Regions from separate parts of the Neobacillus sp. 204 genome, predicted to be linked through region 1. Evidence: predicted binding sites of a transcription regulator. Region 1 holds the regulator's gene; each other region holds the start of a gene.

Region 1 (7,412 bases):
ACTCTTGATCAACCGCGACAATCCCTTCACGGACTGATTGAAGCATCGCGCTCCGTTCCTCTAATAATTTAGCAATCGCAACCGGCTCAAGCCCAAGTAAGATTTTTTTTATATACCTCGCTAAAATAACAGCCCCGATAACACCGATTAAGATTCCAATCATTGTCCCAATATAGATCCCGGTTCGGCTCTTTCTGACTGCCTTTTCCACATTATCTAGAGAAATCCCAACGGCTACTGCCCCAATCTGCTTCCCTGTTGCATCCTTAATTGGTGTAAACGAGCGTAATGAAGGTCCAAGAGACCCCTTTGAAATAGACTCATTCTCTTTTCCTTTTAGGACAGGTCCTTCATCTCCACCCTTGAACTTTAACCCTATTTTTTTACTATCGGGGTGGGATTTGCGGATTCCCTTCATATCCATCACCACAATAAAGTAAACATTTGTGACCTTTCTCATTTCATTTGCATAGGTCTGAATTTCCTTTTCATCCCGTTTCCCACTCATCGCTTCAATTACAAGCGGACTATGTGCAACCATTCGAGCTACATTTCTTGCCTGTGCAGCCTGATTTTTTTCCGTCTCTGAAGCAATTCTGGAACTTATAAGTAAATCAGTTATCAATAGGGAAAAAGTAACCACAAGGCAAACAAATACAATAATCACCGATTTTAAACTCCATCTTCCCTTTCTCATATTTCCCTCCATCTTTGGCAGTCGACAGCCCCCATATATTAACTTATGAGTAAAATTGCTCCTGCTAAAATAGGGGTTAGGACCATCGCACTTTTTAATACAGGCTGAGGTGCAAGGTCTGTAAACTTAGCACCAACATAGGTGCCAATCATTGTTCCTGCGACCACTTCAATTAAAAGGGTAAAATTCAAGTACCCTTGGAAATAATAGCCGACTCCCCCTGCTAAAGCGATCGGCAAAATAACGAGCATTGTCGTACCCACTGATTGTTTAAGTGTGAGTCCCATAATCAAAAGCAAGCCAATTTGAATAAACGGTGCAGCACCAATCCCAAATGTTCCCGACAACAACCCTGTAACCACTCCGACTACAGCCGCTCTCTTAATAAGAATAAGGTTGCTTGTTGTCTCTTTTTTGTTATCTGCCTTTATTTTCTGAACAATGAATAAGCGGACCACCAAGATCACCGCAGATAGAAATAACATCCCCGCTGTCAACCAATGTAAAGAATGGATTGGAATCAATCCAGCGAGCTTTGAACCAAAATAGGAAGCAACTGAACCAAACCCACCTACAATTAGACCTGTTTTAATAGAGATATTTCCTTGACGAAAATGGCTGTAGGCACCTGACAAAGTAGTAAACACCATTGCTGCTAGAGAAGTCCCTAACGCCACATGTATTGGAACTCCAAAAATAACTGTTAAGATGGCAATAATAAAGCCAGAGCCCCCTGCTCCAACAAATCCTAATAAAACCCCCAGCACAAACATAGTCAGCACAATTGCCAACTTCATCCCCTCCAATTGCAAAACCCTAGATATCCTTCTAGGAAATGACTTATAAATAGTCCTGATTACAGACTGATTTGAAAAAAAAATTGCAGAATCATCTATTATTGTACTAAAAATTTTATATCCTATCTGAATCATGCTCTAATTTCCATAAATTTAAAGACTATCTCACACTTGAATGAGATAGTCCTTCATTAAAAGCTAGTATTTTTTGAAACTTGGACTTAAACAAGCACTGGTTGTTTGGTGTCTGTTAATTCCATTAGGCGCAGTTTAATTTCTGCAACATTGACATTTCTTTTGGCTACCCCTGTTTTCATTGCAGCAAAAGCCACTGCCGCCGCTACTTCTGCAGCAACCCTAGGGTCAAATGGATCCGGTATGACATAATCCGCATGAAGCTCTTCATTAGAAATCAAACCAGCAATCGCATATACCGCGGCAAGCTTCATTTCCTCATTGATTTCTTTGGCACGTACATCTAAAGCACCCCGAAAAATGCCTGGGAAGGCAAGCACATTATTGACCTGGTTTGAAAAATCAGAACGTCCTGTCCCCACTACAAGTGCGCCAGCTTTTTTTGCCTCATCCGGCATAATTTCCGGTACCGGGTTTGCCATGGCAAAAATAATCGGGTCACTGTGCATCGAACCAACCATTTCCTTTGTAACGGCACCAGCAGCTGATACCCCTACAAACACATCTGCATCAACTAGTGCATCGGCTAACGTTCCTTGCTTTTGATTGCGATTAGTCATTCGCGCCATTTCATCCTTGAATCGATTCATTCCGGACTGCCGGCCTTCATAAATAATTCCTTTTGTATCACATAAAATAACATCCTTAACACCCATATGTAACAAGAGCTTAACAATTGCTACTCCAGCCGAACCTGCTCCATTAACTACGACACGAATTTCTTCAATTTTCTTTTCCGCCAATTTTAATGCATTAATTAAACCAGCCACTGTTACAATCGCAGTTCCATGCTGGTCATCATGAAAAACTGGAATCTCACAGGCTTTGCGGAGGCGGTCTTCAATTTCAAAGCATTGTGGAGCCGCAATATCCTCTAGGTTCACGCCTCCAAATGTTGGTTCTAGTAACTTAACGGTTTCTACAATTTGGTCTGTGTCAGTGGTGGCTAAGCAAATAGGAAATGCGTCAACATCTGCGAAGGATTTGAATAACACGGCCTTTCCTTCCATAACAGGCATCGCTGCTTTTGGTCCAATATTTCCCAGCCCAAGGACTGCAGTTCCATTTGAAACGACCGCAACAAGATTGCCCTTTGAAGTGTAATCATAGACTTTGCTTTCGTCTTCATAAATATCCATACAAGGCTCTGCCACACCAGGTGAATATGCTAAGCTTAAATCCTTTGCATTATGTACCTTAACCTTTGAATAAATCCCGACTTTTCCTTGATGCTTCTTGTGCATTTTTAACGCTTCAACTCGTAAACTTGACATTGGATTTCCCCACTTTCCGGTTTAGTAACCGTTTGCATTAATCTACCTAAATCTTAGTCCATACGTCCGTATTTTGATAGATTATGTAATTAAAAAAAGCAGGGTTTAAAAATACAAAAGGCTTTCCACAAATTCTGTGAAAAGCCTCTTAACTAGTTATTCTTCTTCTTCTTCCTCTACTTCCACCGTCGGATAATGCTTTAAAAAATAGACAAGCGATTGCAGCTCCACTGCCAGGTCAATATGATGCACCCTAATCAGTGGAGGGACATTTAATCGTGCTGGAGTAAAGTTTAATATCCCCTTTACATTTGCACTTACAAGTCGGTCGGTAATCATCTGTGCTACAGGGGCCGGAACCGTTAAAATGGCAACGGATATACCCCCCTCAGTTAAAACCTTCTCTAATTCATCCATATGATAAACTGGGACCTCGCGAATCTTGGTTCCCATTTTTTCTGGATCAACATCAAAGGCACATTCTATTTTTGTGTTATTATTTTTTAAAAAATTATAATTTAAGAACGCCGTGCCTAGATTTCCAACCCCTATTAAGGCAACCTTTGTTAACTCATCCTGGTCCAAAGTTTTACGGAAGAAGGATATCAAATAATTAACATTGTACCCATAACCCTTTTTCCCCAATGCACCGAAATAAGAAAAATCGCGGCGAATTGTGGCGGAGTCTACCTTTACTGCTTCACTTAGTTCGGCTGAAGAGACCCTTTGTTTACCGGATGTATGCAGGTTTTTTAGAAATCGGTAATAGAGGGGCAGCCGTTTTGCTGTCGCCTGTGGTATTTTCATTGTTTCATTACTCATAATCTCCCACACCCCTTGGATAATTTAGTTAAATATCATTTAACTTTTTCAGTTCTCTTAAAATCACCATTTTTACCGCCCGTTTTTTCGACAAGATACGTCGGTCCAATCACCATACCTTTATCAACGGCTTTACACATATCATAAACCGTTAAAGCACACGCTGAAGCGGCTGTTAACGCTTCCATTTCTACCCCTGTATTCCCCTTGGTTTTAACGGCTGCTGCTATATTTAAACGATAGTTCTCTTGCGTGTCCTGTTCCCAGGAAAAAGAAATATTAACCCCTGTTAATGGAATCGGATGACACATCGGAATCAAATCCCAAGTCTTTTTTGCTGCCATGACTGCAGCTACCTGAGCCACTGCTAAGACATCGCCTTTTTTCATCTCGTTATTGGTAATTTTATCATAAATTTCTTTACTAATGGTAATGCTGGAATGAGCAATTGCCGTACGTGCCGTTTCAGGCTTATCACTGACATCGACCATTTTTGCTCGGCCTTCTTCATTAAAATGAGTAAATTCTGCCATATAAAAAAATCCTCCCATCAAATCATACACTATTTTTCCTTCTATGTGTGTGAAACTTTGAACTAAATCCAAGGTTTTTTGTCGAATTAAAACTCTCATCCTCCTAACCTGCTTAGCAGTTTATTGCCGACATACCGGGAATAAGGTACACTAAACCTATGTAATAGAGGTGAATGAGAATGATTTTGTTACAGGTTAATCAACTACAAAAATATTATGGTGCTGACCTTATTTTATCGAATATTAAACTAGAATTACAAACTCGAGACCGTGTGGCTTTAGTGGGACGCAATGGGGCAGGAAAATCGACATTATTGAAGATTATTGCTGGACACCTGTCGCATGATGGCGGAGAAATCATTAAGCCAAAAGAAGTAACGATTGGCTATCTAGCACAAAATACTGGTTTAGAGTCTTCTTTGTCCATATGGGAAGAAATGCTGACAGTCTTTGAACCACTGCTTTTAATGGAAAAATCACTCCGTACCCTTGAAGAACAAATGGCCGATCCTCTTGTTTTTGATGACCATGGGAGATACGAGAAAGTCCTAAAAGAGTACGATCATCTGCAGGTGAAATTTAAAGAGCAAGGTGGATATCAGTACGAGGCAGAGCTGCGTTCTGTCCTTCATGGGTTAAATTTTCCTGATAAATCCCTGATGATATCCAGTTTAAGCGGAGGTCAAAAAACTCGGCTTGCCCTTGGTAAGCTGCTCTTAACCAAGCCCGATATCTTAATATTGGACGAGCCGACCAACCATCTCGATATTGATACCCTTTCCTGGCTGGAGCAATATTTGCAAAGTTACCACGGGGCCATTTTAATTGTTTCCCATGACCGATATTTTTTAGATAAAGTGGTTACGCAGGTTTATGAAGTATCCCGTAAGCAAATTCAAAGGTTTACAGGTAACTATAGTTCCTACCTTGATCAAAAAGCGGCTAATTATGAGCGTGATTTAAAGCTTTTTGAAAAACAACAGCAAGAGGTTGCTGATCTGCAGGACTTCATTAACCGAAATCTAGCACGGGCATCGACAACCAAACGTGCCCAAAGCCGTCGCAAAAAGCTTGAGAAGATGGAACTGATGGACCGCCCATTTGGGGATGAAAAGTCGGCTACCTTCTCGTTTGAAATTGAAAAACAAAGCGGCAATGACGTTTTAACGGTCGATTCCCTAGCTGTAGGCTATCAGGGCGAAAGGGTTTCAGCGGACATCTCTTTTCGCGCCTTTAAGGGTGAAAGCATTGCCTTAGTAGGTCCGAATGGGATCGGTAAATCAACCTTATTAAAAACCCTTATTAAAAAACTGGCTCCCCTTGAAGGAACAATTCTCTATGGGACAAACCTTGCCATCGGCTATTATGATCAGGAGCAAGCAGAATTAACTTCCAATAAGCGTGTTTTAAATGAGCTATGGGATGATTACCCGTTAAAAAATGAAAAAGAGATTCGAACGGTACTTGGTAATTTCTTATTTTCCGGTGATGATGTCTTAAAAATTGTTTCCACCTTAAGCGGCGGGGAGAAGGCACGACTGGCACTGGCTAAGCTAATGTTGGAAAAAGCAAATGTGTTAATTTTGGATGAGCCCACAAACCATTTAGATTTAGACAGTAAGGAAGTTCTTGAGAATGCATTAATCGATTACCCTGGGACGATTCTTTTTGTCTCTCATGACAGGTATTTTATTAACCGGATTGCCACAAAGGTCTTGGAGCTAAGCCGTCATGGAAGTACGGAGTATTTGGGTGATTATGATTATTATCTAGAGAAGAAGCTTGAGCAGGAAGAACTCGCTGCACTAGCCCTGGCGGATTCACCAAAAAAGTCTGCCCAAACGGATGCATTTGAGAAAAATACTTATCAACAGGATAAGGAAAGTAAGAAACAAGAACGACAACGACAACGAAAACTAGACGAAGTAGAACAAAGAATTGAAGAGTTAGAGGAACAAATTCAGGAGTTCGAGCAGCAATTATGCGAACCTGACATTTTTCAAAATCATGAGAAGGTATTAGAAATCAACATAAAAAATGAAAAAGCTAAAGCGGAGCTCGAGCAATTAATGGAAGCATGGGCGGAGCTGGCAGAGTAAAAACCGAGCAGAGCTCGGTTTTTTTCTATTAGAAGGGCTGTGTTAAAGGTTATTGTTAATTTTTCCACTCTGTTGATTGGAGCAGAAATCAACAGACAAGTTTAACAAAGCCATAAGAGAAGAAAAGACATATCTCGACAACATTCGATAAGTGTATTTTTGATAAAATTTATTCACTTTTCCACAAGCTTATTCACATTGTAAACAGAGTTATTGCAATGTTTTTATTACTTTTCCACAATATCCACAATAATAACCTGAGTTATCCACATTATACACAGAAAACAGGTCACTTATCCACATTAAAACCTTTTCCTATTAATTTTAAAAATATCTTATCAACAAAAAAACTCTTCTTATCCAGAAGAGTTTTTAATTATATAACTCGATATCTAGTCCAGGATTGGCATTTAACGTCAAATTTGCTCGAATTCCTTTTTCAAACATCACACTTCCAGCGGCACCAATCATTGCCGCATTATCCGTACATAGCGATAACGGCGGAATCACTAATTCAATCCCTGGCTTATTTGAAAAAGCCTTTTCTAACGCATTTCTTAACCCTTTATTTGCCGCTACCCCGCCAGCTACCAATACTTGCTCTACCCCGTATTCCGCGACAGCCTTTTCTGTTTTTGTTACTAACACTTCAATCACACTGTCTTGAAAGCTGGCTGCTAGGTCTTCTGGGGCAATCACCTCACCACGCTGCTCAGCATTATGGACCGTATTAATAACAGCTGACTTTAAGCCACTAAAACTAAAATCATAGGATCCTTCCTCCAGCCAAGCCCGAGGTAAGTGAATCGTCGGATTACCCGACTGGGCCAAGCGATCAATATGAGGTCCGCCAGGGTAAGGCATGTTCAATGTGCGGGCAACCTTGTCGTAGGCTTCTCCTGCAGCGTCATCTCTTGTTTCCCCAATCACTTCAAAATGACCATGCTCCTTCATATATACTAGCTCTGTATGCCCACCTGAAACGACAAGGGAAA
Region 2 (7,412 bases), on a different contig from region 1:
TACGGCTCATAACAACAAACGCTGCAGCCCCATCGTTAATTCCTGAAGCATTTGCCGCCGTAACTGTTCCATCTTTTTTAAAGGCAGGACGAAGTTTTCCTAATCCTTCTGCTGTCGTTCCAAACCGCGGGAATTCATCTTGGCTGAATATTGTCACTTGTCCTTTACGGCCAGGGATCTCTACAGGGACAATTTCATCAGCAAAGCGATTGGCTTCAATCGCAGCTTGTGCCTTCTGCTGACTCCACGCTGCAAATTCATCTTGTTCGGCACGTGAAATTTCATATTTCTCGGCAAGATTTTCTGCCGTAATTCCCATATGGTAGTCATTTTCCGCACAAACTAATCCATCCTGAAGCATACTGTCTAAAATTTTCTGATCGCCCATCTTAAAACCGTTCCGTCCGCCTTTTAGTAGGTATGGAGCTTGACTCATATTCTCCATTCCACCAGCAACCACTACTTCTGCTTCACCAGCAAGAATAGCTTGGGTAGCTAAATGAACAGCTTTTAAGCCTGAACCACAGAGCATATTTATTGTCATAGCTGTGGCTTCTTGAGGAATACCAACAGCAAGGGCACTTTGTCTGGCTGGATTTTGGCCTAAGCCTGCTTGTAAAACGTTCCCCATAATAACTTGTTCTACATCATTGGGACTAATTCCAGCTCTTTGAATAGCTTCTTTTATGACCATGGATCCTAACTGGGTGGCTGAAACGTTTTCTAAACCTCCTAGAAAACTTCCAATTGGCGTTCTTACAGCACTAACAATTACTATTTCATTTACTGTCATCCTAATCTCCTCCAAAGTAATTTATGTATTCGAATAATAATTCCACACAAATATTACTACATTAGCCGTGCTTTTAGTGACAAACTATTCGACAAATTCAGAGTTATAATTTGATTTCTTTATTGCTTCATTGTGCAAAAACACATTTAAACTCTTTCAGTAAAATGTTCAAAAATCAACTTACAGCAATGGAAGCGCATTAAAATATAAAATAAAAACTCAAAATTAACTGGAAAAATGTACGTGTTGAACTATATAAGAAAATGACAGATTTTGTAGAAATATTTTTTGGATCATTATTTTTCAATATTATTAATTTATATAATAAAAAAACAAAAAGAGAGAAAATGTTAATTTCCTCCCTTCCCGTTTGCTATTTTGTTTAAATCACTAAGCCGCCATCTACACTTAAGATCGTCCCGTTTATATAACTAGCCTTATCTGAAGCCAAAAATAAGTACGCAGCGGCAATATCTTCTGGCTTTCCAAGCTTTTTAAGCGGGGTCTTTTCCTTCATAATTTGCAGTACTTTGTCTGGTACCGCTGCCGTCATGCCAGTTTCTATAAAACCTGGTGCGACTGCATTGACCCTGATCCCTTTTGGACCAAATTCTTTCGCCCAGCTTTTGGTCAACCCGATAACCCCGGCTTTTGTCGCAGCATAGTTCGTTTGGCCAATATTTCCATATAAACCCACAACTGAAGATGCATTAAGAATGACACCCGACCCCTGTTTTAACATAATGGGAGCTACGGCCTTTGTGCATTTAAAAACACCAGAGAGGTTTACTGATATGACCTTTTCCCAATCGGATTCCTCCATTTTAGTAAGAAAGCCATCAAGGGTAATTCCAGCATTGTTAATTAAGATATCAATTCGGCTATGTTTTTCTATCGTGGAACGAACCATCGCTTCGATCTGGGCACTGTCTGTTACATCTACTTTAAAAAACTCTACCTTTTCACTATTGAATTCTTCTAATGCACTTTTACCAGCTGACTCATCATAATCACAAATTACGACACTTGCTCCCTCTTGAAGAAATTGTTTAGCGGTTTCTTTGCCAATCCCTTGTGCTCCACCTGTAATTAAAACGACTTTTTTATTATACTGCAATAATATCACCTCTTATTTTTTTCCAATTTGACAGTTAGCTTCAAGATCAACCCTTGGCAAATGCATAGAAAAATTCGCGACAAACCATGTGATGGATGCAAGGCTTTGACAACAGCAATAAACCCTTTTTACCCATATTTATGACGGATTATCCCTATTTATCACTCTTGGTAATTGGTTTGGGAATTTAATCCAAGTGAGAAATTTGTCAAAAAATGAAGAATTGTTTTTGGATAATTTTCAATATTTCACCTTTAAAAAATTCTATGAAGTAGGTATGATGATTACGTCAACAAAAGTATTTTAGGAGGAAAAAAAATGAGCCAAGACTTTAATTTTTCTGAAATGTGGAAGGATTTATATTCACAATCAAGTAAATTATTCGATGAAAAAATCAGCAAGGATTTCCCTTCTCAAGGCATGGGACAGGTTTTGGAAATGAATCTTCAATTTAAAAAAATGCTCGATGAATCAACATTACGTTATTTAGAATTTATGAATGTTCCATCTCGAAAAGACCTTGCAGACATTTCCTCGTTGATTGTTAATGTAGATGCAAAAGTAGATGATTTAGAAGAAAGCTTGGAAGAAAAATTGGTTAATCAGGGAGATCAGGAGTCATTTAAGACAGAATTGTCGAATTTAAAAAAGGAAATGAAGAGTTTGGATAATAAATTGAATCAAATCCTGGCTTTGTTAAAAACACCAGATAAAACCAAATAGAAACGCATTACATAATGCATGTAAAACCAAGTAATTTAGTCAACCAACAACTACAATAGATGAGGTGCGTAAAAATGACAGAATTAAGAGACAAAGTAGCAATTGTAACAGGCGGCAGCAGAGGAATTGGTGCATCGATTGCATTAGAACTGGCTAAAAATGGCGCGAAAGTTGTTATTAACTATAATATCCGCAAAGAACTAGCTGATAAAATCGTCGCAGAAATAAATGAATTTGGCGGAGATGCATACGCAGTTCAAGCTGATGTTTCAGAAAGTAATGAAGCAGCATACCTTGTTCAAGAAACGATCAACCATTATGGCAAATTAGATATCCTGGTTAATAATGCAGGAATTACAAGAGACAGCACGTTTAAAAAATTGAACGAAGAAGATTGGAGAAAAGTAATCGATGTTAATTTAAACAGTGTTTACAACAATACATCTGCAGCTTTACCTTATCTTCTTGAATCAGATGCAGGCCGCATTATCAATATTTCGTCAATCATTGGCCAAGCCGGTGGATTTGGACAAACTAACTATGCTGCAGCCAAAGCTGGGTTAATTGGATACACTAAATCTCTCGCACTTGAACTTGCTAAAAGTAAAGTAACAGTTAATGCGATTTGCCCAGGATTTATTGGAACCGAGATGGTCCAAGCCATTCCTGAAAAAGTTCTTGCAGGAATCGTTGAAAAAGTACCGCAAAAACGTTTAGGCAAACCAGAAGAAATAGCTCGTGGTGTGGTTTTCTTATGTAAAGATGGAGACTATATTACTGGTCAGCAATTAAATATTAACGGCGGACTTTACATGTAAGTGTCATGAAGGTACGAATTTTTTTATATATTAAATGAGTAAATAAATTGAGTAAGGAGTGAACAGTCATTAACGTTCTTATGAAAGAATGGAATGAGGTGCTCGAATTTGCACCTCAAAAGTATCAAGAGACGTATCAACGAGTAATTAGGGCAAGTCAAGTGTTAACGACCGATGCTGAACCTGAGGTAGCACCTACACCGAAAGAAGTTGTTTGGACTAGAAATAAAGCAAAACTCTACCGGTATATTTCCGATCAACCAAATAAACATAAAATCCCACTTCTATTAGTGTATGCTCTAATTAATAAACCCTATATTTTGGATTTAACCAAGGGTGGCAGTTTAATAGAATTTTTAGTTGAGCGCGGATTTGATGTTTATCTCCTAGATTGGGGTACACCAGGTTACGAAGATAGACATATGAAACTAGATGATTACATTATGGACTATATCCCACGTGCTGTTCGTAAGGTAATGAGAAGATCGAAAGTTGAGGAAGTATCGATCCTTGGATATTGCATGGGTGGAACGATCACGTCTGCATTTGCGGCTCTACACCCTGAATTGCCAATCCGCAACCTTATCTTTATGACTAGTCCGTTTGATTTTGAAAATAGTGGCGCATATGGTGCGATGCTAGATGAGCGATATTTTGATATTGATAAAGTGGTAGAAACCCTTGGTGTGATTCCTCCAGAAATGATAGACTTTGGAAACAAAATGATCAATCCAATGGGGACCAACTTTGGACCATTTATTAGTCTCTATGAGCGTGCTGATAATGAAAATTTCATCAAGAGCTTCAAACTACTACGAAAATGGTTAAACGATGGAATCTTATTTCCAGGTGAAGCCTACCGTCAGTGGATTAGAGACTTCTATCAAAAGAACAAACTGATTAAAGGTGAACTGGTTATTCGTGGTCAAAAGGTTAAACTTGAAAATATCAAGGCGAATGTCCTGAACTTAGCTGGGGTAAACGACCTTATTGCCCCACCGCATCAAGTCGAGGCTTTGATGAATGCGATTTCAAGTGAAGACAAACAATTTAAAGTATTACCAGTTGGGCATACTTCGATTACGTTTGGCAGCCAAGCGACAAAAATTACCTATCCAACCATTGGAAACTGGTTAGAAGAAAGATCCAACTAATCTAATAAATATTTTAAAATAGATGAGTGTCCTTTGGGCACTCATCTTATTTTCCTAATAACACATTCTTTCAGATTAAACAAGTCATAGTTAGTGGTAAAGTTAATTATATGTAATTTTCAGAGAATTGGCAAGAGTTAAAAATAAATATTTTATATATAAAAAAGGAAAAAAACAGGTGGAACTGACAGCTGTTGACCTACATAAACAAAAGAACCACAGCCTCGAGAGCTGTGGTCTAAATATAGTACTAATTGTATAGAAATCATTTCCTATTAATTGTTCTTTCTATGATTTTTAGGATAGGAAGCATGAACTGCCATCCTACTCAAGTTAATGTGTAAAATGCGACGCTTCTCGCTTTCACTCATTGAGTTCGGGACTTATCGTAGAACGTGTTCATCCTCCTCCCCTATCAACAAAAAAAATACCACAGTATCAAATACTGTGGTAAAACATGTTTTAATTTTTTCCAATGAATTAATCGTCACCAAACCCAGAAAATCCGATGGATGCTGAGGAAAGGGCTTGGTCCCATTCTTGTTTTTGTTGTTTGTGTTGCAAGGATTTTAGGTCCGCGCATAGTCGTACCACATCCACTTTTTGTTCGTAATGCCATTCAAGGGCAATCGATGTATACAATTCATTGAGCTGAGCATAGGAGAAATCCTTTGTCGAGTCAACGACTTGTTGAATCTCCTCCTCTGATAAAATCAGAGTAATATTCTTGTGGACTAGGTACTGATAACGAAGCTCCTTCGTCGGTACGTGAATTTCATAGGCGCGGTCAAACCGGCCAGAGCGGTTCATAAGGGCGGGATCAATTTTTTCAGGATAATTCGTCGTCCCAATAATGAAAATTCCTTCCTTAGAGGTGGCTCCGTCTAAAATGTTTAAGAATACAGATCGAACACTCGCGGGCATTGAATCGATATCTTCAATCACAAGGACCAATGGTGTTAATTTTAATACAGACGTAAATACCTCTTTAATCGTATAACTCGAGGTAAATTCAGTGATCTGCCAATAAGCAACGGGTGCATTAATGCTGCTGGCGATCGATTTAACGAGGGTGGTCTTCCCATTACCTGGCTTTCCATAAAGAAGAATCCCCCGTTTGTAAGGAATGTCATACGTTTTGAAAAACTGACCGCTTTCCGAGAAGAATTCGTCAATCGAGCGGTAAATTTCCCGCTTCAATGAATCCTCTAAAAATACATCTTCTCTGCTAACCAAAGTAGTAATACTATCAATCTCAGTTTCTACACCGTCTTCAGTATCTGTAAAAACAGTTACATAGTTTTTAATATAGTCTCTTTTTCTTTTGAGAACATACTTCAAATAGGAAACCATACAAGCATCATTTTTTGCAAAAATAAAATCCCGATTCATTTCGCCGTCACTCTGGAAAATGACCACTCTTGCAAGGGCAACCTGATAATTAGGATAATAAAAAAGACCATTGGTGATGCGTGGTTTCACAATCAGCTCCATCGCTTTTTCGGTATGGTTGGATGAGATCGTCTTTGTCTCGCCTTCTTTATACACGTGACAAATCAGTTGTGCTTCTGGCGATTCCTCTTTCAAGTCTTCCTCAAGTATGTCCCAAATCTCATTTGAGGTATCTTCATCTGAATACATGTGAAAGTCGTGGCCCACTTCATTCACAAGTTTTTCTTGAAGTGTAGAAACGATTTTGCCATAGTCATAATAATACGGCAATGCCTCGCGTTCGATTGTTTTTGTATCAAACAGTACGTTATTTTTCATTAATTTCTCCTTATTATTAGTAATTATTAAACCTTCCCATCAAAATGGTATGATAGTAATTCCCATCAGATAGTCTTTTGTCTTTTTTTAGAATCCCTTCCACTTCAAAGCCAAGTTTTTCATAAAGCTTGATTGCTTTATGGTTTGTTTCGAGAACAGCCAAAGATATTTTCTTTAACCCATTTGAGTCTGCCCATCGAATAGATTCTATTAAGAGGTTTTTCCCGATCCCATATCCCCAAAATTCTTTTAAAATACAGACTCCAAATTCTACTTTATGAGCAAATCTTTTCAATTTGAATCCTTCACATCTCGAAAACCCTACAATTCTATTATCCACTTCAACAACCAAAAATAGGTTATGAATATTTTCTGTGTCATTCTTAATAATCTGTTTAAAACCTGATTCATCTATGAAGGCTTCGCCTTTTTCTCTATCTAAATTTTCTGTTTCACCATCTATTTGCATTCTTAATTCAGACAAGTCCTTCGCATCTTTCTCCATAGCAGACCTTATCACATAGCGTAAATGATGAACATCAAATTCTTTCTGCTCCACTCTCATGAATTGTCCTCCTTATTTATTATAGAGGTCCTTTCTCTACTATGTTATAGCACATACGTTCAGTAAAAGAAATATACTAATAGGTAATTTTTCTTATGGATAAATCAACAAATTTTCCCAACAAAAAGAGCAGTGTCTAAACGGGAAAATAGCACATAAGCAGCCATTTAACTGTATATAATTCATTAAGCCATTTTTTGGGGAAAGTAAGGGAGGTTGCCTCATCACATGAATTCTCCATTAACAGAACAAGAAATGCTCGCCATCATTAAAAATGGTCTTAAGAAGACACAAGTTCCTAAACATTTGATTATTGTTGGTGCCGGAATGGCTGGACTCGTCGCGGCGTCTTTACTAAAGGAAAGCAGTCATCAAGTCACCATTCTGGAAGCGAATAATAGAATTGGAGGACGTGTTTTCACGATGAGGGCTCCCTTTAGTAGTAACTTATATTTTAATGCTGGAGCAATGC
Region 3 (7,412 bases), on a different contig from region 1:
ATACGATTGGGTTGATCTAACCAATTATTCGTATTTTGTTGGGTCAACAAAAGCTGTATAAACTAAATAAATGACCATACAAATCGCTGTTGTCAGAAATCCCCAGCCAAGTGTAATCTGATCAATAATTAAATAGTTGTTACATAATTGTACGGGAGAATCGATATATAACCAACCCATTCCGGAAAACAGGATAATAAAAAAATAAAAAATAATATTTTTAATAATTGGTTTAAGTTTTTTCCAACTATCTCTAAGTGGTATTCCTGCAAAGAGTGGTAAACTGATAAATTTAAATCCTTCCATACTCTGGGTCGTTAGGGCTTCGTCCATTGACCTCGGCAGTGTCCAATAGGCGACGATAATAACAAACAATATAATTCCTGGGATCCCATTACGATTCCACTTTTCAAAAAAGCGCGGGACCCGGAGCTGAAAGAAACGAGCCAGGAGAAATCCCGTAAAAATCAACAACGGCATTTGCATGTGCATGTGAATAATCATGACTGATTCCATTAAGTTCGCCACAGGTGGCAGCGCAAGGAATAGCAGGACCAATAGGCCATATAATGATTGCTTCATGATTATTCCCCCGCTTTCTTGTCAAGAATATCTATGAGTTTTTTCGCTGCTTCATCAATTTTTTTGTAGTCTAAGACATCAAGCAGTCTGCCTTTTTTATCAACTACATAAAAAGCGGAATTATGAGCAAAATTACCGTTCCCATCGGGAATCACAATAACACCAAACGCTTTTAATAACGAATTTAATTCTGCTTTATTTGCAATTCTTACCATTCTCCATGTTTCACCATCACTATTAAAATATCCCTGATATTTTGCTAATGTGGCAGGTGCATCCCTAGAAGGATCAAAGCTGATACTTAAAAAGACAAGATCTTTGCCCATATACTTGCTTGGGATTTTTTCATAAACCTTCGACATGTTCATTTCCAATTGCGGGCAAACGGTTGTACAGGATGTATATAGAAATGTAATAAATACATATTTATCTTCAAATTCAGAAATGGAATACTCTCGTCCCTTACTATCCTCTAACGTTACATTTGGAAATTTTGGTTTATCGTCAATAAGTTTATTTACCCGCGCTTTTTCGGCGGTATATGCCTGGAATCCATCCGTTCCAAAGAAGAATAACGTAAAACCAAAGGTGATGACTAGTAAACACGCAAATGTAGTATGCCAATGTTTGATCACGGAAGACCACTTCCCAAATCATTTGTTTTTTTCCACATGAGGTATTAGTAACAGGAAGGATAAAGAGATAGCCCAAATCCACAAAGAGCTATCTCTTTTTTTACTATTACCAAGTTTTAAATGGTGGTGAACCTGGAGGAGCATTGACGATAAATTCCGTTAATGGAATGACATAGGCCATAGCCACAACTAAAAGCATCACAACAATCCAAAGGCCCCATCGTTCTGTCCAATATGGAGTTTTAGCGGCATCTTCCTCTTCTTCCGCTATTGGGAAGACTGTTTCCCCTTTTGGAGCAAAGAACATCATATTGACAACGGCATAGACTTGAAGAATAACGCCGATAATTAACAATGTTCCTCCGACCGCCAAACACATTAAATACGGATCCCAGCTTAACGCTGTGGCATTATCACCATAGGTTGTATAGGAAGTTCTGCGCGGAGAACCGAGTAATCCAACCCAATGCATCGCACCTGCCATGAATATCATACCGACTGTCCAGATCCAAGTTTGAATAACACCTAACTTATTTATTTGCGGAGTTAAAACACGTTTTGAAATATATGGAACTAACCAATAACTAATCCCAAAGAAGGTCATTACTACCGACATCCCTAATGTTAGATGGAAATGTCCAACAATCCACATCGTATTATGAACCACCTGGTCTAATTGATTGGTACTTTGGGCAATACCACCCGCACCGGCTGGAATAAAGGCAACCATTGCTATAAATGGTGCTAAGAACCGAACATCACCCCAAGGCATTTTCTTATACCAGCCTATTAAGCCTTTCCCCCCTTGCTTTCTTGCTGTCCGTTCAAATACAGCAAACATGGCGAACGCCGTCATTAATGAAGGGAATCCAATCGCTAAACTCATAAATACGTGCATAAATTTAACTGCTTCTGCAATTCCTGGATCAATAATCTGATGATGGAATCCACCAGTAATGTTCATAATAACTAAGGCAATAATAACGACGCGAGTTAGTGTATCACTCCACCGTTTTCCTCCGATAATCTTTGGTACAACTACATACCATGCGGACACGGCGGTTAAATACCAAATATTAACCAACGTGTGACCAAAAGCCCAAAATAATGTTCTAGCAACCATGACATTGATGGTTTTAACCCAGCCAAAAGCCCATGGAATAATCGTTAAAACTTCAATGGCAACTGGGATAAGAGCAAAGAACAAAAGGATAAACACTCCAGTTGCAAAGTAAGCAAGGATTGGAACATGCAGTCCTTTATTGTTTTTTCTCCAATTAGCCACATTGATAAATGCCCCAATACAGCACATCCAAACGCCTAATGCGATGAATACTAATCCGATATAGAAAGCCGGATGGGCGGCCATCGGTGGATAAAATGTATACATTACAGATGCTTCGTTCATTAGGATTGGTACGACGCATAATACGAAACCGACAATCTTCATTCCAAAACCAATCCATGCGATCTTTCTTACTTTTGGCAGCAGGCCGCCTAAGGTATGGGAAAGTGATGCATAAAAATAACCAATCGTGAAAAAGGCAGTTAAGACAACCACTAGTAATAAACCATGTGCTGTTAGGACTTGATAGTAGTTAAGCCATGATGGCAATTCTAGTAGTCCGGATCGATTTAGTCCTTGCACCAGTCCTAATATTCCGCCCAGAAGGAGTGCCGCAAATGCTACAAATATATAGGACTTTGTTAATAAGGCATCTTCCTTGCTTATTCCCATCGCTTTATTTGCTTTATCTTTAAGTGTAAAAGAATTTACTGTTTGCACTTTGTTTCCCCCCTTTATTTCACCGTAATAGTTGTACTCATGGCTTGGTGACCGGCCCCACAATATTCATTACATAGCACTAAATAAGTACCTGGTTTATCAAATTTTTGAGTGATTTTTTGAATATGTCCTGGCATAACCATTGCATTCACATTTGTTCCCGCAATTTCAAATCCGTGGACAACATCCTTTGACGTTAGTGTAAAATGCACGGTTGACCCAGCGGGGATTTCAAAATTTCCAGGATTAAAACTGAATACTTGTAAAGTCATCACAACCTCATATTCATTTTCACCAATTTGCTTTACACCTGGTTGATCGAATGGTGCTGATTGGTCTACCTTCTGGGGATCAATAATTTCTTTATTACTTGGTGGAGCCATATCTAAAGCAAATGCTTGGTAGCCGGTGATAAACATGAATATCATGATTATCCCAAAACTTAAGGTCAGCCAAATCTTTTCATCAAGATGCATCTTCATCGTTTTTCCCCCCTATACTCTAGCCATATATAGTCCAAACAATAAGAAATACGTTAGTAAGATGACCACACCTACCACACTGACAGAGATCCATGTACCTTTTAACGGTGCTTCTTGAACCTCGCCAGACTTCTTTTTGTTATTTACTTTTGTAGGTCCCATCCAAAACCAACCCCTTTTTTTATTTTCATACTTATATCATAATTGGGAACAATTCTCAGTGTAGTGAACCGAATCACACATCTTTGCATTTGAAAAAAAAAAGTCTGATCCCTTGTAAGGCAACAATTTGCCTACAGGAATCAGACTTTATCTAAAATGTACCCTTAGTGATTGAATATCGGCAAGGTAACCACAATCATCGTCAGGAAGATAATGGTTATATAATTTACGGAATACAAAAAATTCACATGTGCCCATTTATAATTATCTTTACTAAAAAATCCACTAATGCTGACAACCAACCATCCCACGTTAAGCAAGGTAGCTATGACCATAAAGGTAGTCCCTAGTGGTGCTAAAAAGAATGGTAATGGACATAAGCAGGCAATATACATAACCATTTGCCGCTTGGTCACCGCTAATCCACGAACAACGGGAAGCATGGCCACTCCAGCCGCTTTATATTCATCATATTTCTTAACAGCAATTGCAAAGGTATGGGGCATTTGAAAAATAAATAAGATTAAAAATAAGATCATTGGAACTTTTTGAAATCCAGGTGCAATAGCTGTCCAACCAATTAATGGTGTCACTGCACCAGAAACACTGCCAATTACGGTATTAAAGGCATACCGCCGTTTTGACCACATGGTATATGGAAAACAATAGGTAAACCAGCCTACAAAAGCATATAAAGTCGCTTCGAAGGTCGTAAAAAATAAGAGAATAAAGCCAATTCCAGTAAGGGAAATGCCTATTGTTAATACTTGCAGAAGCGAAAAATTCCCAGTTACCGTTGGACGATTCTTTGTTCGATCCATTACGGTATCAATATCAACATCGTACCAATTATTGAGCGTAAGTGCCCCAGCAATGACCATTGTACTTCCGAAGATTGTCAAAAGTAAGACATCCAAATTGGCTGAAAGAGAACCATTCGTAAAATATAACGCTAACCAAAATCCCGCAAAAACTGGAAGGACATTAGCGATTAAAACATTGGCTTTAAAAAGTAATTTTAGATCAGTTATTATGTTAGAGATATTTCGTTGATTTGATAGCATAGAGCTCCCATCCTTCTGTAGAGAAGGTATCTCATTAGTACTCATTTAATATCCTCTCCTAAGAAGTAGTACAAAACAAATATAATTCTATCATACCTTATTTAGATTATCACATTAATTGGTGTCAGGCACCTGGAAATGACTGTTGCCTATTCCCAATAGGCTGCATTTCATCTTGTAGATCAACAAAAAAGGCATGGAGAATCTCTTTTTTAAGAAGATTCTCCACGCCTTTTTAATTTATCTAATTTCGGTTAATACATCTTGATTAATTAAGGCTCTTTTCGTAAACTTTGTTGCTATTGGAGCTTTATAAGGGGCATTTACTAAGTTTCTAGGCAATTTTCGCAAAGGTTCTTACGAAAAGATGCCACGAAGCATATAGTTATACGGGTTGATGAACTTAAACGAAAAACAACAATCTATGCGAAAATAGCCTTAATTATTGATGGCGGCTGTTTCCCCTGCAGCCCAAGCACTAGATTTTCTGCGGCAAGTTGGGCCATCTTCAAACGAGTTTCGTAGGTAGCAGAACCAATATGCGGCAATGTGACTACATTATCCATAGTTAATAGTGGATGATCCGGACTTATTGGTTCCTGGGTATACACGTCTAGTCCTGCAGCCAAAATCTCCCTATTTTGAAGGGCCCAAACTAAGGCATCTTCATCCACCGTTGCACCACGTGAGCCATTCACAAATATGGCCGATTTCTTCATTAATTTAAATTCCTTTTCCCCGATAAGCTTAACTGTGTTTGGAGTTAGTGGCGTCATTAAGCAAATGAAATCAGCTTGCTGACATATTTCTTCAAGGGAACAATAGGTTGCTTGATAGGTTTGTTCAGCTTTTAAATTTCGTGAGCGGTTGTGATACAAAATGGACATATCAAAGCCAAAATGCGCTCGTTTAGCAATAGCCGCGCCAACCCCACCCATTCCGATAATTCCTAATTTCTTATGATGAACGTCTACGCCAAATTGTTCTTCACTGATATTCTGTGTCCACTTCCCTGACTTTACCATCTGATTTAATTCTGGCATTCTTCTTGCGGTTGCCAATAATAAACCAAAAATTGTATCGGCAACACTATCATATAAAACCCCAGGAGTATTGGTTGCCATAATTTTTCGCATCGTTATTTGAGGAAGATCTAAATTATCGTAGCCAACTGAAATATTGCTTATCACTTTTAGTTTAGGAGCCTGTTTTAAAAACTTCTCATCGATTCTTAATCCAGAGCCAAGAATTCCCTCTGCCTCCTTTATTTCTTGATAGAAGTAAGAAAGTGTCTGCGAATCTAAGTTTTCAAAATAAATTACTTCACAAGTATTACGAACATAATCTAAAACAGTTGAATCGACTTTTTTATAGACAATAACTTTTGGTTTCATCAAAGATTCCTCACCTTCAAATCCTTCATTCTATCGACTAACATAATTACTTAATCAATATACATCTTATTGAAGGAAAAATAATAGATTTTTGACTGAAACAGCAAGATAAAGGAGTTATTTTTTATACTCTTGTGATAATAATAGAATATAGCAAATAACCGGGGGAGATAAAGTGTTCAATACTAAAAATACATTAGAAGATCAGCCTGATAAAGTTGAAGAAGATATTATTATTCCACTCCCAGAAGAGTTTGATATGAAAATAAATCTTGGTTATTTAGAGCGGAATAAAAATGAATGTATGTATGAAATTGAAAATGAAACTATTACAAGGGTTATCGCTATTGACGAAATTCGAACTCTTGTACAAATAAAAGTAAACGATAACAACCAAATGATTGTTCACTTTTTAGAAGGTAAACCGTGCGATACTACTAGGGTGGTCCGATATATTCTAGAATGGTTTGACCTCGATAAAGACTTAACCCCCTTTTATAAACTGGCGAAAGCTGACCCATTACTTAAAATACCCGTAGAAAAATTTTATGGATTACGCCTCATCGGCATTCCCGATTTGTTTGAGGCGCTCTGTTGGGGAGTCTTAGGGCAGCAAATTAACTTAGCCTTCGCCTATACCTTAAAAAAACAGTTTGTTGAAAGGTTTGGCGATTCGATCGAATGGAATGGAAAAAAATATTGGATCTTCCCATCTTTTGAACAAATTGCCCAGCTCACACCAAATGATCTGGCTGATATTAAAATGACCGTGAAAAAGAGTGAATATATTATTGGCATTGCGCAATTAATGGCGAATGGCGAGTTATCCAAAGAAAAATTAATGGACTATGGCTGCTTTAAAGATGTCGAAAAAAGCTTAATAAAAATACGCGGAATTGGTCCATGGACAGCCAATTATGTGCTGATGCGCTGCCTTCGCTTTCCGACCGCCTTCCCAATTGATGATGTCGGTCTAATTAATTCGATAAAAACATTACTACATATGGATAGAAAACCGACTAAAGAAGAAATCCATGCATTATCGATTCCATGGGCAAATTGGGAATCCTATGCAACCTTTTATTTATGGCGTGTTCTCTATTAACTCACAAATGACAAAACAGAATAAATTTAAGCCCACACAGGTGTTCCTCCGGTAAGTTAAAATATAAATAGGGGACGATCTTAAGCTAGTTCCCATCTGTTTTAAAAATCTGGGGTTGTGGGAATTAGTCGAGACCACTAGTTCCCGTTAGTCCGAAAAATCTGGTATTATGGGCATTAGTCAGGGCCACTAGTTCTCCTTT

What was found. The regulator Rex, encoded in region 1, represses fermentation and respiration genes when NADH is low (regulators of the CRP and FNR family bind a similar motif). The targets are predictions, from matches to a motif close to TTGTGAAATATTTCACAA.
Region 2: ACJ004_RS05170 (polyhydroxyalkanoic acid synthase subunit PhaR) is a predicted target of Rex. The motif match lies at 2,107-2,124, and genes of this name have one in related genera.
Region 3: ACJ004_RS01195 (cytochrome c oxidase subunit 2A) is a predicted target of Rex. The motif match lies at 3,709-3,726, and genes of this name have one in related genera.

Annotation. Positions count from the first base shown of each region.
Region 1 covers NZ_JBJORY010000024.1:2,444-9,855, reverse strand. The annotation lists gene dcuS (DcuS/MalK family sensor histidine kinase) at 1-697, opposite strand, end outside; gene ACJ004_RS28285 (sulfite exporter TauE/SafE family protein) at 736-1,488, opposite strand; gene ystJ (NADP-dependent malic enzyme) at 1,716-2,963, opposite strand; gene ACJ004_RS28275 (redox-sensing transcriptional repressor Rex) at 3,120-3,785, opposite strand; gene moaC (cyclic pyranopterin monophosphate synthase MoaC) at 3,821-4,318, opposite strand; gene ACJ004_RS28265 (ABC transporter ATP-binding protein) at 4,498-6,417, shown strand; gene tsaD (tRNA (adenosine(37)-N6)-threonylcarbamoyltransferase complex transferase subunit TsaD) at 6,790-7,412, opposite strand, start outside.
Region 2 covers NZ_JBJORY010000002.1:228,723-236,134, reverse strand. The annotation lists gene ACJ004_RS05180 (acetyl-CoA C-acetyltransferase) at 1-793, opposite strand, end outside; gene fabG (3-oxoacyl-[acyl-carrier-protein] reductase) at 1,176-1,910, opposite strand; gene ACJ004_RS05170 (polyhydroxyalkanoic acid synthase subunit PhaR) at 2,229-2,633, shown strand; gene ACJ004_RS05165 (3-oxoacyl-ACP reductase) at 2,708-3,451, shown strand; gene phaC (class III poly(R)-hydroxyalkanoic acid synthase subunit PhaC) at 3,520-4,605, shown strand; gene ACJ004_RS05155 (ATP-binding protein) at 5,086-6,375, opposite strand; gene ACJ004_RS05150 (GNAT family N-acetyltransferase) at 6,392-6,940, opposite strand; gene ACJ004_RS05145 (flavin monoamine oxidase family protein) at 7,169-7,412, shown strand, end outside.
Region 3 covers NZ_JBJORY010000001.1:230,394-237,805, reverse strand. The annotation lists gene ACJ004_RS01215 (hypothetical protein) at 25-582, opposite strand; gene ACJ004_RS01210 (SCO family protein) at 585-1,217, opposite strand; gene ACJ004_RS01205 (cbb3-type cytochrome c oxidase subunit I) at 1,324-2,955, opposite strand; gene ACJ004_RS01200 (cytochrome c oxidase subunit II) at 3,018-3,485, opposite strand; gene ACJ004_RS01195 (cytochrome c oxidase subunit 2A) at 3,498-3,647, opposite strand; gene cyoE (heme o synthase) at 3,812-4,756, opposite strand; gene ACJ004_RS01185 (2-hydroxyacid dehydrogenase) at 5,134-6,105, opposite strand; gene ACJ004_RS01180 (DNA-3-methyladenine glycosylase family protein) at 6,365-7,210, shown strand.